Regions from separate parts of the Paenarthrobacter sp. TAF1 genome, predicted to be linked through region 3. Evidence: riboswitches for the same ligand, from Rfam matches in the RefSeq annotation. Region 3 holds a riboswitch; each other region holds the start of a gene.
What was found. Region 3 has a riboswitch for thiamine pyrophosphate ahead of thiO (glycine oxidase ThiO). Riboswitches for the same ligand answer to the same signal wherever they lie in the genome.

Region 1 (7,513 bases), on a different contig from region 3:
TCCCTTATCAGGTACATGTTCTCGCTCCCGGGCAAGGACCGGATCATCGTGGAGCCAGACTCACGCAACGCCAAAGCCCTGCGCCGGCTTGAAGCGACGTGCTTCGAACTCGGCCCGATCATCCAGCTCGAGGAGAAGGAGGCCCAGCTCGGCTTCCTCACCCGCGCAGATTTCGACGAAATCCAGGAGCTACCGGCCCGCTAACGCCACACGAAGCTCCACGTTCCGGCGCCCAAAGCCGTGAGGACGGCGCCTCCGGCTATGGCCACGCCGCCAAGTACCACCCAGACGTCCATCAGCGAGTACGTGGACTCACGCGCCCACGTCCGTTGTCCCCCGCCGAAACCGCGGGCTTCCATGGTCACGGCCAACCGCGAAGCCCGCCGGACGGCCTGGACCAGCAGCCCGAAGCTCTGTCCGAGCGTCGCTTTGAGGCGCTGGATCGGGCTTCCCTGCGAGCCGACACCGCGGGCGCGCCGGGCCATGCCGATGGTCTGCCACTCCTCCGCCATGAGGCCCACCAGCCGCATGGCGGCAAGGGAACCGAGGACAAATCGGTGCGGCAGCTTTGCCTTCTGGGCCAGTGCGTCCGCCAGGTCCGTCGGGTCGGTGCAGGACATCAGCAGGATCGCGGGGAGGGCGATCGCCAAACCGCGCAGCATGAAGCCGAGCCCCAGCTCAAGGGAACCTTCGCTGATGGACCAGAGTCCGACGTCGAGCAGTACTGCGCCGCTGTCAGCGGCGACAATCGCGGTACTCCAGCCCCCTATCGCCGCCGCGATGATCAGCGGCCAGGCGCGCTGCCAGAGAAGGCGGAGGGTGAGGCCGGCCAAGGGGAAGAGGGCCAGTTCCGCGAGGAGAGCCGTGGACGCGGAAACCCAGTCGATGGACAGGGCCAGCACCAGGGAGATAAGGAAGACGGCCACGAACTTCGCCAACGGGTTTGCCCGGGTCAGGAGTGCGTGGTTGCCGCGCAGGTTCAGGGCGTCCCTCATACCGCACCCGCTTCCTGGGGGGCCGTCTCACCTTGGGACACCGGCCCGAGCCGCAGTTCCGTCCCGCCCAGTACGGCACTGAATTCCTGGTCGTGGGTCACGGAAACCACGGCGGTACCGGCGTCCAGCAACTCCGAGAGGAACGAGGCCAGTTCGGCCCAGGTATTGGCGTCCTGTCCGAAGGTGGGCTCATCGAGGACGAGTACCTTCGGGTGCGCCGCCAACACCGTAGCCACTGAAAGCCTGCGTTTCTCACCGCCGGACAGGGTGTAGGGATTGGCATCCACCAGATGGGAGAGCCTCAGCCGCTCCACCAATTCGTCCACGCGTTCCCCGCCGTGGCCCAGGTGCCTGGGACCGAACATGAGCTCATCCAGGACCTTGCCCGTGACGAACTGGTGCTCCGGTTCCTGGAAGACCGTGCCGATCCTGGAGATGAGCTGATCGGCCTTCCATTTGTACGGGTCGATGCCCGCCCCCTCCGAAAGGTCGACGCCGGCGCTCACCATGCCGTCCACCGGCGCCAGAAGGCCGGCCAACGTCAGCGCAAAAGTGGACTTCCCGGCACCATTGGGCCCGGTAATGGTCAACGCCTGGCCAGCACGGACCTGGGCGGTGATGTCCCTCTGCACCGGAACCGGAGGGATGGTTCGGAAGCGCTTCCGCCTGGGCTTTTCCCGGGACACGGCCAGGTCCTGTGCTGCGAGGAGGAGTTCGTTTGTCCCGGACGTCCGGGCACGCGCCCTTGTGGCGGGAACGTAGCCGGGAACCCACACGCCCGCCGTCATCAGCATGGAGCGCGCCTGGGTGAGGACCTGCTCCGGCGGACCATCCAGGAGGACTCCCGGGGTGCCTGATTGCGGGCCTGCGGTACCGGGTTGCAGGACCACGATCCTGTCCACCAGGTCCTTCCACACGGACACCCTGTGCTCCACCACCACCAGCGTGGCGCCGGTCTTGTCCAGGCAGCGGGCCACGGCGTCGCGGACCTCGAGGACCCCTGCAGGATCGAGGTTGGCCGTGGGTTCGTCCAACAGGATCAAGCCTGGCCGCATCGCCAAAATGCCGGCCAGCGCGAGGCGCTGCTTCTGTCCCCCGGAAAGTGCCGCCGTCGGGTGGTCCAATGCCAAACCGCCGCCTGATGCGGTACGCAAGCCGACGTCGTCGAGCGCTTCATGCACCCGGGACCAGATCTCCTCGCGCGGCACGGCAAGGTTCTCGGCGCCGAAGGCGACGTCGTCGCCCACCCGGGAGAGAACCACCTGCGTTTCGGGATCCTGCTGCATCAGCCCGGCGCGGCCACGCTGCTCGCGGGGGGTAACGCCGTCGATCAGCAGCGAACCGGTCTCGTCAGAGTCGTCTTCCTCGTCCCCCAGCACCCCGGCGAGGGCGTGCAGGAGCGTGGACTTGCCGGCCCCCGAAGGGCCCAGCAACAGGACGCGTTCCCCCGGTTCAATGCGGAGGTCAAGGCCCTGGATGGCAGGCTGGGCCCGGCCGGCATGCCGCCATCCCCACCCCTCGGCGGAGATGGCGGCAGGCCGGACCGTGCCGCTGTGTGTGGCAGGCATCAGTTGAAGACTGGCTCCGAAGCGGCCTTCCGCGACGCGAAGGAACTCAGGACACCCGTCGTGGCCAGACCGCGGGTGGCGATCCAGGACAGTCCGCCGGCGATCACTGCACCGGAGATGGTGGTGAAGGTGATGTATGTCAGCTTGTCGATGGCCTCGTAGGCGATATTCCAGCCCCAGGGCAGGAACGAATCGTTCAGGCCACAGAAGAGGCCCGCGCCTGCGCCCGCGAGGAGTGCCGTGGGCAGGTTGAACTTCTTGTAGCGGAACGCGGCGAAGATGAGCTCGGCGCCAAGGCCTTGGAGGATGCCGGAGATGAGCACCGTGGTGCCGTACTGCGAACCCATGATGAGCTCACCCGTGGCTGCGACGGCCTCGCAGAAAAGAGCTGCGCCGGGCTTTCGGATAATGAGCATGCCCAGGACTGCGGGGATCATCCAGCCACCGGCGATCAGGCCGGTAAGGGGCGGGTACGCCGCATTCATGGGGATGGATACCAGTGCCGCGCCCTGGGACCAGGCCCAGAAGATCACGCCGCCGGCGATGGCGATGAGGGCCGCCACCACGATGTCTACAACACGCCAGCTATAACTGGTCTTCTTCACGTTTACCGTGGTCATTTTTCTGCCTCCTGAGGTTACAGGAGGGGAAAGTGCTCCCCGGAATCCGCCTGGCTTGCGCCGTCCGGCTCCGGACACTCTGAGAAGCTCGACTCCCTTGCGCCGGTACTAACCGGATCAGGTTCGAGGGTCTGCGGCTGTCCGCACTCTCAGCGCCCTCGCGTCTCCTGCATCGCTGCAAGGTCCGACGGCGGCGCTCCCCTGTCGTTATCAAATCTGCCCTGATGGGCGGGTTCAGTTTACACCTCCGCGTACGGCCGGCTCTGGGCCGCGGTCACAATCCTGTTGCGAGGCCCACTCTGCACCCTATCCCCGCGCCTAAACACGCACACCAGGCCCCACAACAAACGAGGGTGCGTTGCGAGGCCCACTCTGCGCCCTATCCCCACGCCTAAACACGCACAGCAGGCCCCACAACGCACCTGCAAGAATGGCCTGATGACGGATCTTCCAGGCTCCCACGCACCCGTGGCCGAGCCACGCCTCGCTGCCAGCGTGATTCTGCTCCGCGACGCCCCCTCGGGGCTAGAGGCATTTGTCCAGCACAGAGTCAGCACCATGGACTTCGCGGCAGGAATGGTGGTCTTTCCGGGCGGCCGGGTGGACGCTGTGGATCAGTCCGGCTGGGACTACCCCGGGGAACTGCTGCGCAGCCATGCGTTGTCCTGGGCGCAGAGTTCGATTTCCGCGGACACAGCGTTGGCGGAGAGGAACGCGGGAATGGTGCTCACGGCAGCAATCCGCGAAGTCCAGGAAGAAGCCGGGCTGGCCATCGAGCCCGGAGAGCTGCGACCCTGGGCCAACTGGATCACGCCCATAGACATGCCCAAGCGCTTCGACACCTACTTCTATGTGGCCAAGCCGGCACCGGAAGCGCAGCCCCGGCATCAAACCACGGAGGCTTGGCAGTCGCTGTGGATGCCGGTGTCCGGAGTCCTGGAAGCGGAAGCCGCAGGGCAGTTGAAGCTGATGCCACCCACCTACTATCTGCTGAAGGAAATCGCTGTCCTCGATTCCGTAGAGGCAGTGTGGTCCGCCGAGCACCCGGTCGTCCCGGTTCTGGCTCCGGTCGGGTCCTTGGCAGCGTTTCTCAAGGAGCGGGAAAACCGCGGGTAGCCGTGCCGTGCAGCTAGGCTGGTGGCATGAACCTCTTTTTCAAGCTGCTGGGCGCCGGGGTAAGCCTCGGTGCAGGCTTTGTCGGTACCAAACTCGTCAACAAAGGCTGGGAAAAGGCCACGGGCAACAAGCCGCCCACAGGCAACGATGACATGGAGACGAGCCTCCGCTCGGCTCTGACCTTCGCGCTGATTTCCGCTTTCGTGAGCACGCTGATCCAGGTCCTTGCCAGCCGCGGCACCCAGCGGGCGATTGCCCGCTTCGCGAAGTCGTAGGACATCGTCTAAGCATCACCCAACAAGCAACGCGGGGTCACTTATGGCCCATCCCCATGGGGGTAATGGGCCATAAGTGACCCCGCGTTGCTTTAAGGTTCGGAGGGCTCCTGGCCGGCGGCGGCCCTTTGGACCACGGCTTCGAGTTCGTCCTTGGTGAGCTTCTCGCGGTGCCCGTGTTTGGTCCGGTACGCGGAGCGCCCCACCATGTGGGCGGACACCGGCGCGGTGAGAAGTTGGAAAATCCACGCCACCAGCAGGACGGGCCACACCCACCAAGTACGCATCTGCAGGCCGATCGCTGCGAGCATCAGGAACAAGCCCAACACCTGCGGCTTGGTGGCTGCGTGCATGCGGCTCATGAGGTCCGGGAACCTCAGCAAGCCGATCGCGGCACCCAGGGACATCAGCGCGCCCACTATGAGGAACACTGCGGTCACCATGTCGATGACCAAGTCCACTCCGGTGGCGTCAGGACTCATTGCTTTGCTCCCTTCGCTCGGCCACGAACCGGGCAACCGTCACGGAGCCGATGAAACCGATCACCGCGAGGGCCACCAGCAGCATCAGGTTGTTGAGGTGTTGGTTCACGGCCATGTCGATGGCGAGGGCAGCACCAAGGATGGCCAGCAGGACATCGGAAGCAAGGACGCGGTCAAGCAAAGATGGGCCAATCGCGATGCGCACGATCGCACCTGCAGCGGCGAGGCTGAGGATCACCGCCGTGGCCACCAGAACAAATTCCTTCACAGCGTTGCCCCTTCCATGCCGGGCCGGGCTTCTGCCTTCAGGGCCTCGACTTCTTCCCGCGTTCCCATGATGCGGATCAGCCCTGCCTCAATGTTCTGCGTCTCCCGGCGGATCTTGTCGATGTCCGCTTCTTCGTAGATGTTCAGCGCGTGCAAATAGAGCGTGGAGGTGGAGCGGTCCACCTCCACCACCAGCGAGCCGGGGATCAGCGAGATGACATGCCCTGTAGCCGTCACCATGAGGTCCGAGTGGCTTCGCAACGGAACAGCGACGACGGCGCTGCGCACCTTGGGTCCCTTGACCACCGCCAGGTACAGCACCAGGAAGCTCGCTGCCACCACTTTCGCGACGAACATCAGGGCGAACGGAACAGCACGCAGGACATTGAACCTGCCGCTGAGCTCCACAGGCGGGAGGTAGAAGAACTTGGCCACCAGCACGGCAATCAGCGCGCCAAAAAGCAGGTTGCCCGGGCTGAAGTCACGCCACAGCGCACCCCATACGATGACCAGCCAGATGAGCAGCGGCAGTTCCGTGCGGAACGAGATCGGCTTGCGGCTCATTTCGTACCGCCATTCTGCGCCAGCGGGGGCACCTCGACAGAGTCACCCAGTACCGAGTGGATGTAGGCCGAGCGGTCCAGCATGATCTCCGCGGAACCGTCCGCAACCTGGAAGAGCGGACCGGCGAACACTGTCAGCGCCACCCCGAACACCACCAGCGCCGCAGTGGAACCTACCATGGTCCGCGGCAGTACTCCGACGTTGCCGGGGGTCATCAACACGGGATCCGGGTACTCGGCATCCTCTGGTTTGCGCCAGAACGCCCTGTTCCACACACGGGCTATTGCCAGCAACGTCAGCAGGCTGGTGACCACGCCGCCCACTACCAGCACGATCGCCAGTGGGGTTCCGAGCTCCACGCCGGCCTGCAGAAGACCCAGCTTCCCAAGGAAGCCTGAGAACGGAGGAATGCCCGCCAGGTTCATGGCCGGTACGAAGAACAGCAACGCCAGCAACGGCGACAGCTTGGCCAGGCCGCCCAAGCGGTCAATGGAGGAGCTGCCTCCCCGGCGTTCTATGAGTCCCGTGACCAGGAATAAGCTGGTCTGCACGGTGATGTGGTGGGCAACGTAGAACACTGCCGCACCCAGGCCCGCTACGGAGCTCATGGCCAGCCCGAACACCATGTACCCGATGTGGCTGACCAGCGTGAAGGACAGCAGACGTTTGATGTCGCTCTGGGCAAGGGCACCCAGAATACCGACAACCATGGTTAGTAGCGCCACCACCATCAGGGGAACGTTGAGGGTATCCCCGGGGAACAAAAGGGTCTCCGTCCGCACCATGGCGTAGACGCCCACTTTGGTCAGCAACCCGGCGAACACCGCAGTGACGGGGGCCGGTGCCGTGGGATAGGAGTCAGGAAGCCAGAAGGACAGGGGGAACACGGCGGCCTTGATCCCAAAGGCGACCAGGAGCATCACATGCAGCAGGTTCTGCGTGCCTTGGTCCAGCTCTGCCAGCTTGATGGCCAGATCCGCCATGGTGATGGTGCCGGTGGCCCCGTAAATCATGGCGATGGCGATAAGGAACAGGACAGATGACACTACGGAGACCACCACATACGTGACGCCGGCACGGATACGCGGACCCGTCCCGCCGAGGGTCATGAGCACGTAGCTTGCTGTCAGCAGGATCTCGAAGCCGACGTAGAGGTTGAAAAGGTCCCCGGTGAGGAAGGCGTTGGAGACTCCCGCCACCAGGATCAGGTACGTGGGGTGGAAGATCGACACGGGAGCTTCGTGGTCGCCGTCGGCCATGCCCTGGCCGGTGGCGTAGACCAGAACCGCCAGGCTCACCACTGTGGACACCACCAGCATGAGCGAGGAGAACTGGTCCACCACCAGGACCACACCCCATGGCGGCAGCCAACCGCCCAGGGTGACGGAGGTTGTGCCCCCGGACCAGACGGAGAAGAGCAGGAGGCATTCCAGCAGCAACGTGGTGCTGAGGATGCCGATGCTGACCAACCGTTGGGCGCTCTGGTGCCGGATCAGGAGGAACGCCAGCGCGGCGCCCAGGATGGGGAGGAGGACAGCCAGCGGCGACAGGTTTGCGAGGTTCACGCGCTGCCTCCTTCCTGCGTTGATGAAGTGTTGGGGGTTTCTGTGGCTTCCGGGTGGTTCC
Region 2 (7,513 bases), on a different contig from region 3:
GCCGGGCAGCGGACATGGCAGCAATCAAACTGGACTTGCCCGCGGAGGGGAAGCCGACCAAGGCAATATCGGCAATGGACTTCAGTTCCAGGACGATGTCACTGGATTCGCCTTCGATGCCGAGGAGCGCAAAGCCCGGGGCGCGTCGCTTTTGCGAAGAAAGGGAAGCGTTGCCGAGGCCACCCTGGCCGCCGGCGGCCGCAATGTATTCAGTACCCTCGCCCACCAGGTCTGCCAGGACTTCGCCGTCCTTGGTCTTGACCACGGTGCCGTCAGGGACCGGAAGAATCAGGGTCTCGCCGTTCTTGCCTCCACGCCAGTCGCCCATGCCGGGGCCACCATTGGTGGCGTGCCTGTGGGGTGCGTGGTGGTAATCAAGCAAGGTGGTGGTCTGGGCTGACACGCGGAGGATGACGTCGCCGCCGTTGCCGCCGTTGCCGCCGTCGGGACCGCCGAGCGGCTTGAACTTTTCCCGCTTAACGGAGACACAGCCGTGGCCGCCGGTTCCGCCGGATACGTGCAGGACTACCCGGTCTACAAAGCTCGCCACGTGGATCTCCTCTATTGCTGTTGCCAGCGCTGTTGCAAAAACCAGCGCGCCTGAGGGCGCCCTAGTCGATTGTAATGCGGTTAAAAGAACGGTGGAGCGGGCCGCTTGGCCCGCTCCACCGGTTCAGAACTTGTTGTTACTCTGCAGCTGCAGCAGCAACGATGTTCACTACGCGACGGCCGCGGCGAGTACCAAACTCAACCGCACCGGCCTGCAGGGCGAACAGTGTGTCGTCGCCACCGCGACCGACGCCTGCACCCGGGTGGAAGTGGGTGCCGCGCTGGCGAACGATGATTTCGCCGGCGGAGACTACCTGACCACCGAAGCGCTTGACGCCCAGGTACTGTGCGTTGGAGTCACGACCGTTGCGAGTGGAACTCGCGCCTTTTTTGTGTGCCATGTGAAATGCCTGCCTCTAAATTTCTGGGGAAACTGAAAAACCTGAACAGCGGGTAACGAAAGTTACGCGATGCTGGTGATCTTGATCTTGGTCAGTTCCTGACGGTGACCCTGACGCTTCCGGTAGCCGGTCTTGTTCTTGAACTTCTGGATGACGATCTTCGGACCACGGAGGTCTTCGAGGATCTCAGCCGTAACCTTGACGTTGGCCAGTTCCGCTGCTGCGGAGGTGACCTTGTCGCCGTCAACCAGGAGCAAGGCGGGCAGCTCAAGCGTGCTACCGGCTCCACCGGGGACGCGGTTAAGCGTTACGTAGTCTCCAACGGAAACTTTTTCTTGGCGGCCGCCTGCGCGGACAATCGCGTACACCACTTGGGTACTCACTTCTCTCGACGTTTATAACTAAATTTGCGTGCGGAACCTGTCACCGGAATCAGGCTTGGTTCGCGCTGTGCCTCAACGCCGTGGACTTCTGTTCGAAGTCCGCGAGTCATCCCATGAACAATTCCAAGGGGCATAACCCAAGTGTTGGCGTAAGCACCGAAGATCAAGATTACGCTAGTTTGACCCTCAGCTGCAAATGAGGCCGGGACCGGAGGCTACCCCGTGACTTGCATCACGAGGTGTAACGGACTCTCCCGGCACCGTGCCCATACAGCCTACAGGGTTTGGCGGCGATTAACGTGATCACGCCCGCGACGCGCGGGACAAGCCATGCTTTTCATCCCGGTTCAGTCCCGATTCAACAGGCCGGGCCACCCTGGGCGTAGAGCCGCGGAGCATCAAAGAACGCCGTCTCGTAGCGGCAGGACTGCCTGAAAGCCTCAAGCATCTCCGCACGTTCACGCCCGGAAGCGGCAACGGCCGCCGCGTCTGTGAAGTTGATCGCCATCCTTGTGGCGGAGGCAAAGTCCTCGTCGGCGTACGTCCGCAGCCAGTCCGCATAGGGATGCCCGCCGGAGGCCCCGGCATCGACGAACGCGGCGTGGAGCTTTTGACCCACTTCCGCATACAACCAGTAGCAGGGCAGGATCGCCGCGAGGACCACCGCATAGCTGCCGGATGCCGACGTTGCCAGCAGATGGTCCACATAGGCTTTGGTGACCGGTCCGGTGACGCCCGAAGCCTTACGGGAGCTCAACCAGTTCCTGTGCAGTTCCGATTCAACTTCCAGGCACTGCCGTGAGCTCTTGGCCCAGAACAGCTGTTCTTCCTCGGTGGGCGCCAACGCGCCTGCACGGGCAAGGACCCTGGAATAGCCATTGAGATAGATGGCGTCCTGCGCAAGGTAGTAGCTGAATGCCGGCTCCGGCAAATGCCCCGACTGCAGTTCCTGGATGAAGTTGAGGCCGTGGATTTTTTCAAGCTCCGGGATGGCTTCCTTCCACAAAGTGGCGGCAAATCCGCCAGGCTGGAGGACGCGGTGGTGGTGGAAGTGGTCCACAGGCCCGTTGCCCTGGCCCACTTCCAGCTCCCCTGCGCTCCTCAGGGCCTGGAGCAGCCACGGTTTCGCTTCGCGCAGTGAGGCCTCCCAGTCGCCCGTGCGCGCCTGGACGGTAGCCAAGGCGGACGACAACGAGCATCCAGTGCCATGGCTGTTCCGGGTCTCAATCCTTGGACCTGCCACTTCGATGACGTCCTGCCGCAACAGCCCGCTGGTGTTGATCAAGGCATCGGGGCATTCCGAGCCGGCCAGATGACCGCCCTTGACCAAGACCGTGTTTCCGCACTCAGCTGCCAGTCGCTTGCCCTGCTCCAATGCCGATGCCCAATCAGCAGCCTCGGTTTCCCCCAGCAATATGGCAAGCTCGGGCAGGTTCGGCGTGATCAGGTCCGCCAATGGAAGCAGGGAACGAAGGGCCTCCCCTGCGGATTCGTCTAGCAGGCGGTCACCGCTGGTGGCCACCATCACGGGATCAAGAACCACGACGGCGGGGCGCACCGATTCGAGCCAACTGCGCACCTCGTCAATAACAGCCGCGTCGCCGAGCATCCCGATCTTCACGGCGTCGATGACGATATCGGTACTGACGGCGTCCAGTTGCTGGCGCAGGAACTCCACGGGTGGTCCGTGCACACCGCTGACACCCAGGGTGTTCTGGGCCGTCAAAGCCGTAATGGCCGCCATGCCATATCCACCGTGGGCGGCGATGCTCTTCAAATCAGCCTGGATTCCGGCTCCTCCGGACGGGTCGGAGCCCGCGATGCTCAGTACCCGGGGGGTTCGTCTGCGGTCCTCCGCCAGCGGATAAACAGCGGAAGATGACAATGCGGCCATGAGGACATCCCTTCGCCGGTGCTAACCGGACAGGTTCAACGGGTTTGGATCTCAGCCTGGCCCATCGCCTGGCACCCCGTGTCAGTCCCCCAGCCTAGCGCACCGGCAGACAGCAAAAGGCCCCGCAATTGCCGCTGGTAGCGGAACTGCGGGGCCTTGGTGCGGTCACAAACGGTTAGAGTTCGGAGGCCGGTACGCCGACGCCCAGGATGATGGGTTCGTCCGGGGCCGCTTTCCTGACCGGCTCCGCAGGCGCCTTGGACTCGTGCGCCGATCCCTTCGCGGCCGTAGCGGTCACGTCGTGGTGCTCAACACTGGTCTCGTTGGCCGCGCCTTGGGCCCTGCTTGCACTGCGGTTCCGGCGGCTACGACGACCCCGCGATGCTGAGGGGGCTTCGTCTGCGGCCGGAGCCGGAGCTTCAGTCGTCGGGGTGTCCGCAGCCTTCGGGGCTTCGACAGCTTCCTTGGCTTTCTGGTCCTCAGGCGACGGTGCCGCGCCAAGGTGCGAGAAAGCTTCGGCCAGACGGTCCAGGCTCATGGCCGGCTGGGCTGCCTGCGGCTCATCGTGGTGTTCAACGAAAGGCAAGGCAACCTCTTCGCCGCCAAAACGCAGCACTGGAGTGGCCCGGCCTTCGCGGACAGCGGCGTCGTGTGCCGCGGCTTCCTGGGCCGTCGGGGCAGCGGAGACTGAACCGGCGTCGGGACCATGCTCCCCGGCCGCCCGGGTTTGCTCCTCTGCCTTGTGGAGCTCGTCATCGTGAAGGTGGGCGGCATGCGCGGCCGCTGCAATCGTCGCCAGTGCAGCCCGGGTTGCTTCGGCCTTTGCCTGACGGGCAGGGTCCTGGGCTTCCGGGTGTGCTGCAGGTGCCGCAACAGGGGCGGACGGCGTCGAATGGACCTGGGCCGGCGCTTCGACCGTTCCCTGGGCGCCGCCCTTGCCGCGGCGACGCTTGCGCTCGGTGCGGGCTGTGGACTGCTGTGCCTCGGTGTGCGGACGGTGCTGCTCGGCTGCCACGGTGTTGGCGCGGCGGTGCTCCACGGGCTCGTCATGCGTCACGACACCGCGGCCTGCGCAGTGCTCGCACTGCTCACCGAAGACTTCAAGGAGACCGGTGCCCATGCGCTTGCGGGTCATCTGGACAAGGCCCAGTGACGTTACTTCAGCAACCTGGTGCTTGGTACGGTCACGGCCCAGGCACTCCACCATGCGGCGGAGAACGAGGTCGCGGTTGGATTCCAGGACCATGTCGATGAAGTCGATGACGATGATGCCGCCGATGTCACGCAGGCGAAGCTGGCGAACGACTTCCTCGGCAGCTTCAAGGTTGTTCTTGGTAACTGTCTCTTCCAGGTTTCCACCACTGCCGGTGAACTTCCCGGTGTTGACGTCCACCACCGTCATGGCCTCGGTGCGGTCAATGACCAGCGAGCCACCGGATGGCAGGAAGACCTTGCGCTCCAGGGCCTTGTGGATCTGCTCATCGATGCGCCAGGCAGCGAAGATGTCTTGATCCTTGGTCCATTTTTCAAGGCGGCCCACGAGGTCGGGGGCAACATAGGTTACATAGGCCTCGATGGTGTCCCAGGCGTCGTCACCGGAGACGATCAGCTTGGAGAAGTCCTCGTTGAAGACGTCACGGACAACCTTGATGGTGAGGTCCGGTTCGCCGTAAAGCAGTTCCGGTGCCAGCACCTTGGTGGAGGAAGCTTGCCCTTCGATACCTTCCCACTGCGCGCGCAAACGGTTGATGTCGTGGGTCAGTTCTTCTTCCGAGGCACCTTCAGCGGCCGTACGGACGATGACTCCGGCGTTTTCCGGCAGGCGGTCCTTCAGGATCCGCTTGAGGCGGTTGCGTTCGACGTCGGGCAGCTTGCGGGAGATGCCGGTCATGGATCCACCCGGCACGTACACAAGGTAGCGGCCCGGAAGTGAGATCTGGCTTGTGAGGCGGGCACCCTTGTGACCCACCGGATCCTTGGTCACCTGGACCAGGACGGAGTCGCCGGACTTCAGCGCATTCTCGATCCGGCGCGGCTGGCCCTCCAGGTTCACTGCATCCCAGTTGACTTCACCGGCGTACAGCACCGCGTTGCGGCCGCGTCCGATATCAACGAATGCAGCTTCCATGGATGGCAGGACGTTCTGGACCTTGCCGAGATAGACGTTGCCGATCAGGGAGTCCTGCTGCGTCTTGGACACGAAGTGCTCGGCCAGGACGCCATCTTCAAGGACTGCGATCTGGATTCTGTCGTCGCGCTGGCGGACGATCATTTGCCGGTCCACGGATTCGCGGCGTGCCAGGAACTCGGCTTCGGTAATCACCTGGCGGCGACGTCCGGTCTCGCGGGACTCGCGGCGACGCTGCTTCTTGGCCTCGAGCCGGGTGGAGCCCTTGACGCTTGCGACCCGGTTGGAAGGAGCCGTTTCCGTGATGGGCCGGGGGGCGCGAACGCGGGTTACCGTGTTGGGCGGGTCGTCATCCGAGCCGCCCGTCAGTTCAAGGTCCTGGTCTCCACGACGCCGACGACGACGGCGACGCGACGTGACGCCTTCTTCGAGGGCTTCAGCTGCGGGAGTTTCTTCGTCGCCGGAGTCATTGCTGTCTTCGGTGTCGTTCTCGTCGCGTTCAGTGCCACGGCGCCCGCGGCGGCCGCGGCTCCGGCGACGGCGACGACTGCCACCCTCGTCCAGCTCACCGTCTGCGGCTGCTTCAGCGTCGTCTTCCGGCTCGTCGTCCGTCTCTTCCACGGCCGCAACGCGCGGGACAGTGGTGAGGTCAGGGGCCTGGAAGATCATCGACGTGATGGAAACCGGCTCCATGAACAGCGAGGTGGCAGCGGCAGGAGCAGCTTCCTCGGCCGGAGCCTCTTCCTCAGCAGCAGGTTCTTCCGGCTGGGTGCCGGCCTCCGGCGTCGTGGTTTCTTCAACAACTTCAGCAGCTGCGGGCGTCTCTTCTGCCTCCACCTTGGGCTTGGCAGCACGACGACGGCGGACCGGCTTTTCGGCGGCAGCTTCAAGGACGGCTTCGGGCTGGGTTTCGGCAGCAGGCTCCTGGCCTGCGGCGGTTTCATCGCCGAGGCCGGGCAAGGGCTCGGTTGGCTCAACCTTCTTGCGGGACCGGGTGCGGCGTACGGGCTTGGCGTCAGCCTCGGGAGTTTCCGCAACTGCGGGCGTCCCAGTGACAGGGGCCTCAGTTGCCTCTACCTCAGCAACTGCCTTGGGCGCAGCCTTGCGCCGGGTCCGGGTGGTTTTCTTGGGCGCTTCCGCAGTTTCCGCGGGAGCTGCCTCATCATTAACGGCTACAACCTGGTCATTATCCATATGTGGCAACACTCCTGCCCCAGCGACACCGCCACATCCGGCGCCCAGAGGGGCAAATATTGTCAAAACCCGCAGGCGTTGACAGAAGTCGGTAGTATGCCTTCCGGTTCGCACCATCATTGGGGTGCGGCAGCCCTGGAAGGCCGGCGGCTTAGTTCTGAAACCCGTTGTTCTGCTGCCACAACCAGGTGCCGTCCATTGTTATGGCGGGCCTACCGAGGATCGACGTGATCCGGGCATGCCCAGCTCATACTGGCGGTCTTGGGAACAAGTCACCGGACCGGAATCCGAATGTGGGTCGGCTTCCAGCCATGTTCATTCTCTCACACCCGCGCGACATCGCCCGTTAGGACGCTGTGTCGTCCGGATCGGCACAAGCTGGGCGCAGCCCACAGCCAGCGGCGTTAGAATCCTCCCAAGAACCCTTCCCGGCCCGCCGGGGCACAACGTCGAAAAGGATCCGATCCGCGATGCCGAGCACCGCCAGGGAAAACCTGGCCATCAATACCTCCACCACTGCGGGAGAGTCGTCCGCACAACAGGAGAAGTTGCCGAGGACTGTCCGCGACAAGCCCTTCGCCTGGCTCCTCCTGGTCACCGGCGTCATCGGTTGGCTGGCGTCCGGGGCGTTGGTCCTGGAGAAACTGGAAGTCCTCAAGGACCCCAACCATGTAACGGTCTGCGATGTGAACCCGTGGATTTCCTGCGGCGCCGTGATGCAAACACCACAGAGCTCCGTGTTCGGATTCCCCAACATGTTCATCGGCATTGTGGCCTTTGCCGTCATCATCACCACGGCCATGGGCCTTCTCGCCGGCGCCAGGTTCTCGCGCGGCTACTGGCTTGGACTGCAGGCGGGCGTGACCCTCGGTTTCGTGTTCGTTGTCTGGCTGTGGTCCCAGGCTCTGTACGTCATCAATGTACTGTGCCCGTTCTGCATGGTGGTGTGGGCCGTCATGATCCC
Region 3 (7,513 bases):
AAGGCCACGGTTTGCCGCTTGAAGTGTTGCAAGGACCTCTCATCGGGGGCGGGCATGGTCCGCAGGATGCCGACTTTTCCGTCCAGCATGAGCCGGGCCGCGGCCATGCCCGTCATGAGGGAGATCTGCGCGTTCCAGTCCTCCACCGGTAGTGACGGTGCTGCAACGATCCTGTACCCGCCGCCGTCGGTCGCCTGGACGATTTCCTGCTCGGGCATGTTGAGGCTTGCCCCACCACGGAGCCTCTCAAGTTCGACCCGTTTCAGTCCGACTTCCTTGAGGAGCTGCAGTACGGGCGGTGCCGAGCCGTCGTCGATCTGTTGCTGGGCTCCTTTATAGCTGAGTTTGGCGCGGCTGCGGACCGTGGCACGGGCGACGGAAACATTGACCACTTCCGCGTTGGCATCGAGGTCGAAATCCCAGACGAACGCACCACAGTCCTGATCGGCGAGCAGGCTGCCTGCGTTTTCGCTGATGATCTCCGGGTGCAAGGGGATGCGGCCGTCCGGAGCGTAGAACGTCTGGCCGCGGTGCCGGGTTTCGGCATCCAGCGCCCCGCCGGGAGCCACGAAAGACGGCACGTCGGCGATCGCGTAGAGAACCTTGTACCCCTCGCCGGCGCGATCAATGAACAGGGCTTGGTCAAGGTCCGTTGACGTTGCGGGGTCGATGGTCAGGAAAGGGACGTGCTTGAGGTCGCGATCGGGCAGGCGGAGGGATTCGACGGCGTCCCGTGCCTCCCGGACGGCATCAACCGGATAGTCGCCGGGCAGCTCCAGCTCCGTCCGGAGGGCCGCGAAAGCCGCTGCGAGCTGGTCCGATGAGTCGTCGACGTTGGGCGCTATCCGATGATGTGACACGAAAATCAGGGTAGCCCGAAACCGGCAGATAGTCTTGGACGCTTCCGGCTCCAAGCGACGCTGTCAGTGCGGCGGATGGCCAGCTGTTGCTGGCCATTAGCTTCTTGGCGGCCCGGGGAGGCAGGCGGTGGGGCGGTCGACGGCAGCCATCAACACCCCCGTAGCCCATTTGGGCCTGTTACCGTCTAAGGTATAAAGACGGTAACAAGGAAGGGGCAAGCTATGAGCGATTGGTCGCTACCCGAGCGGTTCGACGTCGGCGACGGTACGGTGCGATGGAACTCGGTCGGCGAGGGCCCGGCTCTCGTTCTGATGCACGGCACACCCTTCTCGTCGTACATCTGGCGAGACATCGCCCCGGTGCTTGCTCGTGATCACCGGGTCTACGTCTGGGACATGCTCGGATTCGGACAGTCGACCCGCACCGCGCCGGATGTGAGCCTCCGGCAGCAGGCGACGATCTTCGTCGAACTCCTCGAGCACTGGGGGGTCTCAGCGCCTCGGGTCGTGGCGCACGACGTCGGCGGCGCGGTCGCGCTGCGGGCGACGCTCCTGCACGACGTGAACTTCGAGTCGCTCACGCTCATCGATGCCGCGACGGTGAGTGGTTGGGGCGCCGGCGGGTTCTTCCAAACCGTCCACCAGCACCCCGAGGCCTTCGAGGCGCTCCCCGACTGGGCTAGCGCTGCCCTGATCGACGCCAAGATCCGGTCCGGCAGTCACGTGGGTCTGCGTGCAGACGCCCTGGCTTCGTACACGGGCCAGTGGGCGGGTGCGGAAGGGGCACGGGCGTTCTACCGGCAGTACACCCAAGGCGGCGAGGAGAACACCGACGAGCTACAGGATCGACTCCGGCTGTTGGACATCCCGATCCACGTGGTCTGGGGCTCGGAAGATGCGTGGCTGGGTGTCGACTACGCCCATCGGCTCGTCACGGCACTTCCGGATCACGCGCGGTTCTCGATCATCGAGGGAGCCGGGCACATGGTGCCGGAGGATCGGCCCGGCGAACTCCTCAGTCTGCTGAGCGCGTGAACGCCGTGCAGTCCGCCGTGCCCGAGGAGCTGCGTGTCGTCGTGGAGTTTTGCAACAGCGCCACACTGCTGCACGGCACCGACGCGCTGGCGACCATCCGTGACGGGCGGGAGTGGCTGGTCCGGCATGGATGGGGCGGCGAGCCCACGCTCGAGCATCTCATCTCGTTGCGCGACGCCCGCGAGGTCATGCGCGCGTTCCTGGCCGACCGTACCGACACGGCAGCGCGATCCGCCCTGAACCAGCTCGCTCAGGAGCACTGGGCAGGCCCCCACGTCGACGACGACGGGCGGCTCGCGCTGACCCCGTCGGCCGGCCTGCCGGTCTCGCCGGCGGGAGCAGCGGTCGGGGCGCTCCTGCTCCACGGCTTGACCGGCTCGGGGCAGCGGCTCAGGACCTGCGCGTCGGAAGCGTGCAGGTGGGTGTTCTACGACAGTTCACGGTCCAGGACCCGGACCTGGTGCGACATGAACACGTGCGGGGCGCGGAGCAAGATGCGCCAGTACCGRGATCGGCTCACCTGAATCTGATCCGATCCGGTGGGTGGGCTGCGGCATCTGCAAGCCCCGACTCACCCCTGTCGCCACAACCTGCCGATACCCCGACGGTCTGCGTGCCTGGGACTGTTGTGTGGAGAACCGTTACGCGGCGGCGTCCAGGGCTTCGAGCAGCGACTTGGCTGCCGCCGTCGGATCTTCCGCCTCGGTAATGGCGCGAACGACGACGATACGGCTGGCGCCCGCAGCGAGCACCTGCTCGACGTTGCCGAGATCGATTCCGCCGATCGCAAACCACGGCACCTCCACGGCGCCGCCGGTGGTCTCCTCCGCGCGCCTGATCGCTTCCGCGGCATATGTGACCAGGCCGGTTCCCACCGCTTCGCGGCCGGGTTTGGTGGGGGTCGCCCAGACGGGACCAACGCAGAAATAGTCCAGCCCAGGCTCGCCCGGCGAAGCCGTGATCGCGGCATTTACCTGCTCAGGCGTATGGGTGGAGAGACCAATCGAAGCGGGGCGGGGAAGGAACGTGCGGGCAATCTCCAGCGGGAGGTCCTTCTGGCCCACATGGAACACCGGAGCCCCGGAAACACTGGCAATATCGGCCCGGTCGTTGACCGCCCAGAGCCGCCCGTGCCGTTCTGCGACGCCACGCAGGATCGCCAGCAATTCCAATTCCTCGGCGGCTTCGATCGTCTTGTCACGGAGTTGGATGATGTCCACCCCGCCCTGGAACGCGGCGTCGGCAAAGTCTTCAAAATCGCCTTGGCGCTTGCGCGCATCAGTGCACAGGTAGAGGCGGGCGCTGGCGAGGGCAGAGTGCTGGGTCATGGAATCCACAGTAGTTCCTCTAAACTGGGCACGTACTGCGGGAGCCGTGACGTACGTCTTTATGACCGTCCGGCTGAGAGGGCTTCAGAGCCGACCGCTTGACCTGATCCGGCTAGTACCGGCGTAGGGAAGGAAACAGATGGAAGAAGCCATTCACGCGGATGTTGCCGTTATCGGCGGAGGCGTCATCGGACTGGGCATCGCCCACCAGGCCCGGAAGCTGGGCCGCTCCGTAGCACTCATCGATCCGGCGCCCGCCACCGGTGCGACATTTGCTGCTGCCGGAATGTTGGCGCCCGTGAGCGAGCTGCACTACCAGGAAGAAGACCTCCTGGAGCTCATGCTCGAGTCATCCCGGTTGTGGCCCTCGTTTGCCGGCGGCCCTCACCGGCCTGTGGAAGCTACCGGATACCGCACGACGCCGACCCTCGCCGTGGGTGCCGATGCCGCCGACCGCCGCGCGCTCGCAGACCTTCGCACTGTCCAGCTCGCGGCGGGCCTGGGGGTCGAACCGTTGCCGTTGCGGACCGCCAGGGAACGCGAACCGCTCCTTAGCCCGCAAATTTCCTGTGCCTTTGATATCCCCGCCGATCACCAGGTGGATCCCCGGAAGCTGGCGGAGTGCCTCATGGCAGGGCTGGCCGCGCATTCATCCGGCGATGGCACGTGGGTAGGCGGCGCCAGGGAAGGATTTGCCGTTGCAGAGTCCGCGCACGGCCTGTTGTGGGACGGGGACCAGGTAGCCGGAGTGGAGCTCGAATCCGGCAAATCCGTCATGGCCGGCGAAACCGTGGTGGCCAACGGGCTGGGCGCCCCCGCGCTCGCCGGCCTTCCTGAGGGTCTTGAACTTCCGGTCAGGCCGGTCTACGGGGACATCCTCAGGCTTCGGGTCCCCGCGCACCTCCAACCGCTGCTCACTGCCACTGTCCGTGGCATGGTCCGCGGGGTGCCCGTTTACATCGTTCCCAGGGACGACGGAACCGTAGTCATCGGAGCTACCCAACGGGAGGACGGCTTGTCGGCGGCCTCCAACGCAGTCTCTGCCGGCGGGGTTTACCAGCTCCTTCGGGACGCCCAGGTACTGGTTCCCGCGGTGGCCGAACTTGAACTCCTGGAAGCAACTGCGCGCGCCAGGCCAGGGACTCCGGATAACGCTCCGTTGCTGGGCCGCGTAGCCGGTTCAAGCGGGGACATCGCAGGCCTGGTGGTGGCCACCGGGTTCTTCCGGCATGGCGTCCTCCTGACCCCCGTGGCCGCCATGATCGTGGGGGAGCTGCTCACCGGTTCCCCTGATCCCCGCTGGTCCATCTTCCGGCCCGACCGTTTCAGTGCAACCGCGCGTCGCTCTCAACTCCACAGCAAGGAAACAGTATGAACATCAAACTCAACGGCGCCGTCCACCAGGTGCCCGCCGACGCCTCCGTCAGCACGCTCGTCACGGCCGTCACCGGCCGCGTACTCGACCACCGTGGACAGGCGGCCGACGGCGGGAAGCTGGGTGTCGCCGTCGCCCGCAATTCCGAGGTGGTGCCGCGCAGCCAGTGGGCAGCTACTCCGCTGGCCGACGGCGATGAACTCGAACTCGTTACCGCAGTACAGGGAGGCTGAACCATGACCACAGCAAGCACCGAAATCCGTACTGACGCCTTGGTGATCGACGGCGTCGAATTCGGGTCCCGCCTGATCATGGGAACGGGAGGTGCGCCGAGCCTGGACGGGCTCGGAGCCGCGCTCCTGGCATCCGGAACCGAGCTCACCACCGTGGCCATGCGACGCTATTCGCCGGCCGAAACCGGTTCGCTGTTCCAGCTGCTGGTGGACAACAACATCCGGGTCCTCCCGAACACCGCAGGCTGTTTCACGGCGAAGGACGCCGTGATGACGGCGGAACTGGCACGCGAGGCGCTGGAGACCGACTGGGTCAAGCTGGAAGTCATCGCTGACGAGCACACGCTGCTCCCTGACGCTGTTGAACTGGTGGACGCCACCGAGCAATTGGTGAACCGCGGCTTCAAAGTGTTCGCCTACACCAACGACGATCCCGTGCTTGCCCTCCGCCTCGAGAACCTCGGCGCCACGGCAGTCATGCCGCTGGGCTCGCCCATCGGGACCGGCCTGGGCATCCTGAACCCGCACAACATCGAACTCATCGTGTCCCGGGCCTCCGTGCCGGTGGTGCTGGACGCCGGGATCGGAACAGCTTCCGACGCCGCACTTGCCATGGAACTGGGCTGTGACGCGGTCCTGCTGGCGACCGCCGTGACCCGCGCGCAGAACCCTGTGCAGATGGGCCAAGCCTTCAAACACGCCGTCATCGCCGGTAGGCTGGCCAGACAGGCAGGCCGGATTCCGCGTCGTGAGCACGCCTTGGCGTCCTCGGCCATGGAAGGCCGGGCGGAGTTCCTCTGAAGCCGGGTTCCTCCCGGGCCGGGTTCCCCGCAACGAAGGAGCAACCATGGTTAACAGGAAAGAACCGGTGCCCCCGGCAGCGGTCGAAGCCGCGCTCAAGGACCTCCCGGGTTGGAAGCTCCAAAACGGCCTCGTAACCGTTTACAAGACGTCGACGGCGGTCGAGGCTTTGGCCCTCATCGCGGCCATTGGACAGGTCGCCGAAGAGCAGAATCACCATCCGGATCTTGACTGGCGGTACAACAGGGTCTTCCTGCGTTACGTGTCCCATGACGCCGGCGGACAGGTAACCCAACGCGACCTTGCTGCTGCCGCCTCCGTAAGTGAGGCAGCATCGGCCACGGGTGCCCCCGCTGAGCCGGGTCGCTATCCGGGCGCCGAGGGCCCTTAAACAGCAGTGACCATCACCCGTGGGTGATGGTCACTGCTGTTTTTCGAGCCTAGAGCCGCAAGGCCTTGGTCAGCGCCTCAGTATCATGCTTGGTGCGGGTCCGTCCCAGATAGACCACAATGCCCGCTGCCGCTGCACTTCCGAGCACGATTGGCAGGACCCAGGGGATCCACGTCGCCCCCGGCTGGTAGCCCAGTCCGGCACTGATGAAAGCAATCCAGCTCAGGGTGCCAACAGCGGCCGCAATGCCTGCGGGCAATGCAATCCCGTACCTGCTGTGCCGCTTATCGGTGGCCCACACGATGAAACCGGCAGCAACGGTGGCCAGAACCACGATGACAAGTGAAAGCATGAGACTCCTTAGCGGACGAAGGCGGGACGGTGAACGCTAGAGGGCGCCGAAGCCGACCCGGCGGACTTCCTCGGCGCCGATTTCCACGTATCCCAGCACGTTGCCCGGAACGATGACCTGGCGGCCCTTCTCATCGGTCAGCCGCAGTTCCGAGCCCTTGGACACGGCCTCGGCCACGATCTTGGCTACGGCGTCAGCGTCCAGGGCGGATTCGAGCACAATTTCACGGCCAACGTTCTGAATGCCGATCTTTACTTCCACAGCAAGGCCTCCAAGCCAATCAAGTGTTAAGTCAGTCCTCTATTTGTAGCCTAGGACTCTTTGGGGAATCGACTGATTCCGCGCCAAGCTAAACGATAGATCAGATCGCTGGCGACATCGAGGTCCAGGTTTCCGTCCGTTTCAAGCCAATAACGGGCGCTGACCTGGGCCATTCCTGCCAGGCCGCGGCCCAGGAGCTGGGCTTCGAGGGGCGGGAGTTTGGTGTCCTCGGCAATGACATGGGCGACGGCGTCGGCGAACGTCTTGTTGAACGTCTCCAGACGGGAGCTGACATCGGGATCGTTGATGAGGTCGGACTCAAACACAAGGCGGTGCGCTTGGTCGTCGTCCGCAATGAACCTGTAATAGGCGCGCATGACGGCCTTGACGCGCTCCTTGTTGTCCGTGGTGGAGTTCAGTGCACCGAGCATCAAATCCGTCAGGGTTGCCAGATGGCTGTCCAGGAGCGCCATGTACAGCTCGCGTTTGGACGGGAAGTGCTGGTAGAGCACCGGCTTGCTGACGTGCGCAGTTTCTGCGATCTCGTCCATTGCCGCGCCGTGGAAGCCGTTGGAGACGAAGACTTCCAAGGCGGCGTTCAGCAACTGTGCCCGGCGTTCGTCACGCGGCAACCTTGGTGAACGAGGTGAACCGGTCCGTTCCTGCTTTGCGGGTGCCCCATCGTTTGCCCGTGTGCCGTCAGCCACAGTCTGCCGCCTTTCCTTTGCAGTTATGACCACTCTACCGGTGGGTAATATGACCGGGCGGCATCGGCAGGCATACATTGGGGTATGGCCTCAATTGTTGCTGCCCACTCCGCTGCGCCCACCGTCCTGCCGCCCCTTGTCGAACCGGCCGCCGAGCTCTCGCCGGCCGA
Region 4 (7,513 bases), on a different contig from region 3:
ACATCGTCTTTGTTGGGTAGGCCCAGGTGTTCCTTGGGCGTGACGTAGCAGAGCATGGCCGTGCCGTAGCGGGCGATCTCCGTGGCACCGATGGCTGAGGTGATGTGGTCGTAGCCGGGGGCGACGTCGGTGACCAGCGGACCCAGGGTGTAGAACGGTGCCCCTTTGCAGAGTTCCTGCTGCCGTTCCACATTTTCGCGGACCAGGTGGAACGGGATATGCCCGGGACCTTCCACCATCACCTGCACGTCGAATTCCCAGGCGCGCTGTGTGAGTTCGGCCAGGGTGTCCAGTTCCGCGAATTGTGCGGCGTCGTTGGCGTCAGCGGTAGCGCCGGGACGCAGGCCGTCGCCGAGGGAAAACGCGACGTCGTACTTGGCAAAAATTTCGCACAACTCGTCGAAGTGCGTGTACAGGAAGTTCTCCTGGTGGTGGGCCAGGCACCACCCCGCCATGATGGACCCGCCACGGGAAACTATGCCTGTCACGCGGTTGGCGGTCAGCGGTACGTACCTGAGCAGTACACCGGCATGGATCGTCATGTAGTCCACGCCTTGCTCGCACTGTTCGATCACTGTGTCACGGAAGATTTCCCACGTGAGCTTGTTGGCTTCTCCATTGACCTTTTCCAGCGCCTGGTAGATGGGAACGGTGCCGATCGGAACAGGGGAGTTGCGGATCAGCCACTCGCGGGTGGTGTGGATGTCGTCGCCGGTTGACAGGTCCATGACGGTGTCCGCGCCCCACTGCGTAGCCCACTGAAGCTTGTCCACTTCTTCGGCAATTGAACTGGTGACGGCCGAATTGCCGATGTTGGCGTTGATCTTCACCAGGAAGGCCTTGCCGATAATCATGGGCTCGGATTCGGGGTGGTTGATGTTGTTGGGAATGATCGCGCGGCCGGCGGCGACTTCGCTGCGGACCAGTTCGACATCGCAATTCTCGCGCAGCGCCACGAAGCGCATCTCAGGCGTCACCAGGCCTTGCCGTGCGTAGTGCATCTGGGTGACGGTCTTACCCTCGACGGCGCGGCGTGGCACCGGTTGCGCGCCCTTCCACTCGGCTGAGGCGGCCCCGCGGCGAACAGCCGACTTGCCGTCGTCGAGCAGGTTCCGTTCGCGGCCGGAATAGGCCTCAGTGTCGCCGCGGGACTCGATCCATGCGGCCCGGAACGGTTCCAAGCCCACGACGGGATCGCTGCCCGGGCCTGCCGTCCGGTACACCTGCAGTGGTGCGTTGGCTTGGCCATTGGGGGAGGGCTCCAGCGCGATTTCCGTGACGGGGACGCGGATTCCGGCGTCATGGTCTTCAAGCCATGCCAGCGAATGGGACCTCAGGGACTGCGTAACAGGCTCGTTTTGGGCAGGGCTGGACTCGTTTTGGGCAGGGCTGTGCTGTGTTTTGGTGGTGCTCAAAGGATTACTCACTTCCTTCGCCGGCATTACCCGGACAGGTTCAACGGTCGCAGGCTGCCTCAGCCCGATCTCAGCCCCTGCAAGGGCCCCCGTGTGGTCGTAGACGAAGCTACCACAGCTGGCAGGGGGCGCCCAGTCACATCAGTCCGCCGAAGCCTGCCGCCCCGCTGCGGATTAGGCTTTTGCCATGGCCAACATCATTGAATTCAGCGGACCCGTGCTCGTGGCGGCAGATGACGTGCGCCAAGGAATGTGGTCTGTTGGGGGAGCGCTGACGTTTGAAAAGCCGTCGTCCCCTCCCGACAAGGTACTGGACGGTTGGGTCCTGCCGGGTTTCGTGGATGCCCACTGCCATATCGGATTGGGCGCCGGTGGGGCCGTGGACGACGCCACCACCCTCGCGCAGGCCCAGGCCGACCTCGCTTCGGGAACCCTGCTGATCCGCGACTGCGGATCTCCCAGCGACACACGTTGGGTGCAGCAGCGTACGGACTTGCCCCGCCTTATCAGGTCCGGCCGCCACATCGCCCGAAGCCGTCGGTACCTGCGCGGATTGGGCCATGAGATTGAACCGGAACAGCTGGTGGAGACCGTCCGTAAGGAGGCCCGCGACGGCGACGGTTGGGTGAAGCTCGTGGGCGACTGGATCGACCGTGGCATTGGCGACTTGGCGCCCTCTTTTCCGGCAAAGCTGGTCAGGGACGCCATAGCTGCCGCCCACGAGGAAGGTGCCAGGGTCACGGCGCACTGCTTTGCCGAGGACACAATCGACGACATGCTGGATGCCAACATCGACTGCATCGAACATGCCACTGGCCTTCTGCCCCGGCACATCCCACGGCTGGTGGAGCAGTCAGTGCCGATCGTTCCCACGTTGGTGAACATTGCGACCTTTCCGGAGATCGCCGCCCAGGCGGCGCCAAAGTTCCCCGGGTACGCGGACCACATGACGCGGTTGTGGGAGCGCCGGCGTGAGCGGGTCCTTGAGGCTTTCGAGGCCGGGGTGGCGATCTACGCGGGAACGGATGCGGGCAGCGTGATCAAGCACGGCCGCATCGCGGACGAAATGCATGAACTGCACGACGCCGGCCTGCCGCCCGCCGCGGTCCTGGATGCCGCTGCGTGGGGCGCCCGCAAGTGGCTGGGAGCCGACGCCATCAGCGAAGGCGCCAGTGCCGACGTCGTTCTCTGCCATGACGATCCCCGGCACGACCTACGGACGGTATCCGGGCTCAAGCACGTGGTCCTTCGCGGTGAACTCATGGGATGAGCGTCAAATGGTTGGGAATAAATTGAAGCTTCAAGTAATTTAGAGAAGTAGAACCTGCCGAAAGGCGGACACTTCAACACCGGGAGCTTCACATGTCCACATCATCCGCACAGGACCTTCTTCCTGCCGACCTCGCCATGGGCACTGTCATGCTCAAGGTCGGCGACATGAAAGTCATGAGTGACTACTACCAGCGTGCTTTGGGCCTTGTGGTCGTGGCCGAACAGGACGGCGGCCTCTACCTGGGCCGGGCAGGCAAGCCCGTGGTTCACCTGGCGCCGGCTTCGGGGCTCCAGATTCCGGGGCGGGGTGAAGCCGGGTTGTTCCACACCGCCATGCTGTTCCAGGATCAGCCCTCACTGGCGGCCACCATCGCCACCGCTGCCGGATACGAACCCCGGGCGTTCGTGGGCAGCGCAGACCACCTGGTCAGCGAAGCGTTCTACTTCACCGACCCGGAAGGCAACGGTATCGAGCTTTACTACGACAAGCCCCGTGAAACCTGGCAGTGGGACGGCAAGAACGTCGTCATGGACAACGTGGCCCTCCCGCCGCAACGTTTCCTTCAGCAGCACCTGAGCGAAGAAGCCGTCACTGGCCAGCATCAGGCAGCGGCCGGTGTCGGGCACGTCCACCTTCAGGTAGGTGACGTCGCCACCGCCCAGGACTTCTACGTCGGGACCCTGGGCTTCGAGCGGACCGCGGGCTGGCACGGCCAAGCACTGTTCGTATCTGCCGGCGGCTATCACCACCACATGGCCATGAATGTCTGGAACAGCCGGGGTGCCGGCCCCCGCAAGGACACTCTTGGGCTGGGGGAAGTGTTGATCGAGGTTCCATCCAGCGAGGATGTCGGGGCCTTGGCGGACCGTTTGCGCGTTGCCGGGGTGCAGAACCATCACACCGGCGCTGAACTGCAGTTCGAAGATCCATGGCGGAACAAGCTGCGGGTGGCTGTTCGCTAGGCAGCATCCCGCCGGAGTGCCCGTCGGTGCCCCATGCTGCACTAGGCTGGGCAGTGACGGTTCGGGACCCTGGCGGGCCTGCGCCGGTCGTCCCGTCAGCACGAAGGATTGAGAGTACTCTCCATGGGCTTTGCCGAAATTTTTGTAGCCACCCACGATGAAGCACTCAAGCGGGCGGCAGCCCTGGGTAAAGGTGCCGATGCCGCAGGCCCTGCAGTCCGCATCAACGGCATAACGGACTTCGAGGTGGAACAACTGGGCGACCTCGCCGGCCAGGCCGTCCATGCCGCAGGCGCTGACTACGAACTCGCGCTGGTGGACGTCACCAGTGACGCGCTGCTTGGCGTTCCCGAAGCGATGGTGAGGGCCTTGGCCGAATTGCTCACGTATGAGAGCGAAGGTGAAGCCAATGTCCTGGATGACGTTGCTTCCGCCTGGGCGGAACAAGAAGACATGCCGTTCGACGCCGCCCAGTCCCGGCAGTACGTTCAGCAACTTGCCGCTCTGGCCACGGACGTGGAAAAAACGGAGCGCGCCGGGCTTTACGTCTGGTCCGAATAGCCACCTCTCCGGCTGGGTCCGGGCACTGACCGGGCCTTGGTGTGACCAAGAACTCACCGACCCGGAGGGCTTGAGTCGTAATCTACCCGGGCATCTGGCACAATAGACAGGTACTCGATCGGTGCGGCCCCTCTCTCCGTGCTCGTATCTTGTCCTTCGAACCGTCTAGTATGGCCCGCCCCACGGGTGCAAAACGTCGGGTTCAACCCCGTTTCAGAAACAGGAGTGACCACAAAAGTGGCCGTAAAGATTCGCCTTAAGCGCTTCGGTAAGATGCGCGCACCGTACTACCGCATTGTCGTCATGGATGCCCGCGCCAAGCGCGATGGCCGTGCCATTGAAGAAATCGGCAAGTACCACCCCACCGAAGAGCCGTCGTACATCGAGGTCGCTTCCGAGCGCGCCCAGTACTGGCTTTCCGTTGGCGCCCAGCCGACTGAGCAGGTTGCTGCGATCCTCAAGATCACCGGTGACTGGCAGAAGTTCAAGGGCCTCCCGGGCCAGGAAGGCACCCTGAAGACGAAAGCTCCCAAGGAAGCTTTCGTAGCACCGGAGAAGGGTTCCGTCATCATCCCGGAAGCCATCACCAAGAAGGCCAAGAAGGACGACGCTGCCGAGGCTCCGGCCGAGGCTGAAGCAGAGACCACCGAGGCTGAGTAAGTTGCTGGCAGAAGCGCTCGAGCACTTGGTTCGTGGGATCGTTGACAGCCCTGAGGATGTCAAGGTCAGTGCCAAGAACAACCGCCGCGGGGAATCCCTTGAGGTGCGCGTTCACCAGGAGGACCTCGGACGGGTGATCGGCCGTCAAGGACGGACCGCACGCGCACTGCGCACTGTGGTTGCCGCCTTGGCTGGTGGCGAGCAGGTCAGGGTCGACGTCGTCGACACCGACCGCCGCCGGTAACGCGCTCAGCACTGCTTGTCTTAGATCCGGCCCCTTCACCGAATATGGTGGAGGGGCCGGATTGCTTTGTCCAACACTTCACACCGTGGCTGCCCGGCGGCGCGGAACAACAGGAATTCAGAGGAACCCATGCAGCTCCAGGTGGCCCGGATCGGTAAACCCCATGGCATTCGCGGCGAGGTAACGGTGCAGGTACTCACTGACGCACCCGCAGAGCGCTTCGTCGCCGGAACCGAGTTCGTCGTGGAGCCGGCGTCCGCCGGACCCCTGACCGTCCGCAGTGCCAGGTGGAACAAGGACATCCTGCTGCTCGGATTCGAGGAGATCGCGGACCGAAATGCCGCCGAGGCCATCCGCGGCGCCAAGCTGTACATCGAAACCGAGGAACTCGACGACGAAGACGACGACGAGGGTTGGTACGAACACGAACTCGTTGGGCTGGAAGCGCGAGTTGGATCCCAGGTCGTGGGCAAGGTGGCAGCGCTGACGACGTTGCCTGTCCAGGACCTGCTGACAATCACCACGGACGAGGGAAAGGAAATCCTTGTTCCCTTCGTGGATGAAATCGTTCCCGAGGTCAACATCGAGGACGGATACGTCCTCATCACCCCGCCTGCGGGACTCTTTGAGCTCAATGACGACTCCTCTGACGACGCAAAGGATGCTGCGGGGGATGACGCCTGAATGAGGATTGATGTCGTCAGTATTTTCCCCGAGTACCTGGCCCCCCTTGAGCTCTCCCTGATAGGCAAGGCCCGGCAGGACGGATTGCTGGAGCTCAACGTCCACGATCTCCGCAGCTTCACCACCGACAAGCACCGGACGGTGGACGATACCCCGTACGGCGGGGGTGCCGGGATGGTCATGAAGCCTGAACCCTGGGCCCAGGCCCTTGAGTCGCTGGCGCCTGCGCACGAAGGTGCCAAGCCCGTATTGATCGTTCCGTCACCGGCAGGACAACGCTTCAACCAGGCGCTGGCCTACGAACTCGCTGAAGAAGAGCAGCTGGTCTTCGCCTGCGGCCGATACGAAGGCATCGACGAACGCGTCATGGACTGGGCCCGGGACCACTTCACGGTGCGCCCCGTCAGCCTCGGTGACTACGTTCTCAATGGTGGCGAGGTAGCTGTCCTTGCCATGGTTGAGGCAATCGGTCGCCTGCTCCCCGGAGTGGTCGGCAACCCGGAATCCCTGATCGAGGAGTCGCACTCCGACGGCCTCCTGGAGTATCCCGTCTACACCAAGCCCTCGTCGTGGCGGAACCACGATGTTCCGGAAATCCTGCTCAGCGGCAACCACGGAAAAATTGCCCAGTGGCGGCGCCACGAGCAGTTCCGCCGCACCGCAGAGCGCCGGCCTGACCTCTTGGCGGATTTCGACGCCGGTGCTTTGAGCCGCGCCGACCGCAACGCGCTGACGGAACTCGGCTATGACGTGGTGGATGGCCGCCTGCAGGCCAGGCACGGCGGCGACGCCGCCAACTAGCGCTGCCCGCCGCCGTCGGGAGTTCCAGTCCCGCCAGTTGGCTGGATGGCTGCGCTTATGGCAGAATTAACCCTTGTGTCTGCTGGGCTGACACCTGCCACAGGGGGAGTTCAGCCAACAGTCGGACAACCCGGTGACGCCAATCAGTGGCGGAACCGGACACTAATAAAACTTCGGCGGAGATTTCCGGTAGGCCTTCGGGCTGCGGGCTTGTTCGCCGTAACCCAAAGTGAATGACCTGTGGCGTTCACCAGGAGTGGATTAATGCATATCCTCGATAGCGTAGATGCAGCCTCGCTGCGTAACGATGTTCCCGAGTTCCGCGCGGGTGACACGCTCAAGGTTCACGTCAACATCATCGAAGGCAAGAACTCCCGTGTCCAGGTTTTCCAGGGCTTCGTCCTTGGCCGCCAGGGCGACGGCGTTCGCGAAACCTTCACCGTGCGCAAGGTTTCCTTCGGTGTCGGCGTAGAGCGTACCTTCCCGGTACACTCCCCGATCATCGACAAGATCGAGGTCGTCACCAAGGGTGACGTCCGCCGCGCCAAGCTTTACTACATGCGCGCACTGCGCGGTAAGGCTGCGAAGATCAAGGAAAAGCGCGACTTCGCCAAGTAAGTCCTGCGACTTACGCAACGGGTCCAGGATTCGTGCCCGGTTGTATCCGGAGCAATCCGCAACGCAACAGGGATACGAGTCATGGACACATCAGAACGCCAGCCCCGGAAACAGGGCTGGCGTTTTGTTTTGCTCGCACTGGTCCTCGCGATCGCCATCAGCGGATTGGTCCGTTCCCTGTGGCTTGACGTCTACTACATTCCCTCGGAATCCATGGAGCCGCTCCTGATGACGGGCGACCGGATCCTGGTATCGCGGACCGACTTCAGTGCCGAGCCGATCCGCCGGGGCGATG

Region 1: another riboswitch for thiamine pyrophosphate. It lies ahead of AB4Y81_RS13280 (ECF transporter S component); the one in region 3 lies ahead of thiO (glycine oxidase ThiO).
Region 2: another riboswitch for thiamine pyrophosphate. It lies ahead of thiD (bifunctional hydroxymethylpyrimidine kinase/phosphomethylpyrimidine kinase); the one in region 3 lies ahead of thiO (glycine oxidase ThiO).
Region 4: another riboswitch for thiamine pyrophosphate. It lies ahead of thiC (phosphomethylpyrimidine synthase ThiC); the one in region 3 lies ahead of thiO (glycine oxidase ThiO).

Annotation. Positions count from the first base shown of each region.
Region 1 covers NZ_JBFRDO010000009.1:44,653-52,165, forward strand. Annotated here, with positions in the region: gene AB4Y81_RS13265 (GNAT family N-acetyltransferase) at 1-204, shown strand, start outside; gene AB4Y81_RS13270 (energy-coupling factor transporter transmembrane component T family protein) at 201-995, opposite strand; gene AB4Y81_RS13275 (ABC transporter ATP-binding protein) at 992-2,563, opposite strand; gene AB4Y81_RS13280 (ECF transporter S component) at 2,563-3,183, opposite strand; TPP riboswitch at 3,260-3,396, opposite strand; gene AB4Y81_RS13285 (NUDIX hydrolase) at 3,622-4,299, shown strand; gene AB4Y81_RS13290 (DUF4235 domain-containing protein) at 4,326-4,574, shown strand; gene mnhG (monovalent cation/H(+) antiporter subunit G) at 4,667-5,056, opposite strand; gene AB4Y81_RS13300 (monovalent cation/H+ antiporter complex subunit F) at 5,046-5,324, opposite strand; gene AB4Y81_RS13305 (Na+/H+ antiporter subunit E) at 5,321-5,887, opposite strand; gene AB4Y81_RS13310 (Na+/H+ antiporter subunit D) at 5,884-7,452, opposite strand; gene AB4Y81_RS13315 (Na(+)/H(+) antiporter subunit C) at 7,449-7,513, opposite strand, start outside.
Region 2 covers NZ_JBFRDO010000001.1:358,791-366,303, forward strand. Annotated here, with positions in the region: gene obgE (GTPase ObgE) at 1-550, opposite strand, end outside; gene rpmA (50S ribosomal protein L27) at 687-950, opposite strand; gene rplU (50S ribosomal protein L21) at 1,013-1,321, opposite strand; gene thiD (bifunctional hydroxymethylpyrimidine kinase/phosphomethylpyrimidine kinase) at 1,692-3,227, opposite strand; TPP riboswitch at 3,218-3,316, opposite strand; gene AB4Y81_RS01665 (Rne/Rng family ribonuclease) at 3,403-6,549, opposite strand; gene AB4Y81_RS01670 (vitamin K epoxide reductase family protein) at 7,020-7,513, shown strand, end outside.
Region 3 covers NZ_JBFRDO010000004.1:317,407-324,919, reverse strand. Annotated here, with positions in the region: gene AB4Y81_RS07695 (RNB domain-containing ribonuclease) at 1-860, opposite strand, end outside; gene AB4Y81_RS07690 (alpha/beta fold hydrolase) at 1,083-1,895, shown strand; gene AB4Y81_RS07685 (CGNR zinc finger domain-containing protein) at 1,892-2,419, shown strand; gene thiE (thiamine phosphate synthase) at 2,537-3,223, opposite strand; TPP riboswitch at 3,251-3,370, shown strand; gene thiO (glycine oxidase ThiO) at 3,363-4,598, shown strand; gene thiS (sulfur carrier protein ThiS) at 4,595-4,831, shown strand; gene AB4Y81_RS07665 (thiazole synthase) at 4,835-5,632, shown strand; gene AB4Y81_RS07660 (4a-hydroxytetrahydrobiopterin dehydratase) at 5,679-6,023, shown strand; gene AB4Y81_RS07655 (membrane protein) at 6,073-6,375, opposite strand; gene AB4Y81_RS07650 (DUF3107 domain-containing protein) at 6,412-6,636, opposite strand; gene AB4Y81_RS07645 (TetR/AcrR family transcriptional regulator) at 6,687-7,421, opposite strand; gene moeB (molybdopterin-synthase adenylyltransferase MoeB) at 7,428-7,513, shown strand, end outside.
Region 4 covers NZ_JBFRDO010000018.1:13,053-20,565, reverse strand. Annotated here, with positions in the region: gene thiC (phosphomethylpyrimidine synthase ThiC) at 1-1,415, opposite strand, end outside; TPP riboswitch at 1,411-1,518, opposite strand; gene AB4Y81_RS18290 (amidohydrolase family protein) at 1,603-2,685, shown strand; gene AB4Y81_RS18285 (VOC family protein) at 2,778-3,650, shown strand; gene AB4Y81_RS18280 (hypothetical protein) at 3,774-4,211, shown strand; gene rpsP (30S ribosomal protein S16) at 4,449-4,871, shown strand; gene AB4Y81_RS18270 (RNA-binding protein) at 4,873-5,115, shown strand; gene rimM (ribosome maturation factor RimM) at 5,245-5,799, shown strand; gene trmD (tRNA (guanosine(37)-N1)-methyltransferase TrmD) at 5,800-6,600, shown strand; gene rplS (50S ribosomal protein L19) at 6,865-7,218, shown strand; gene lepB (signal peptidase I) at 7,300-7,513, shown strand, end outside.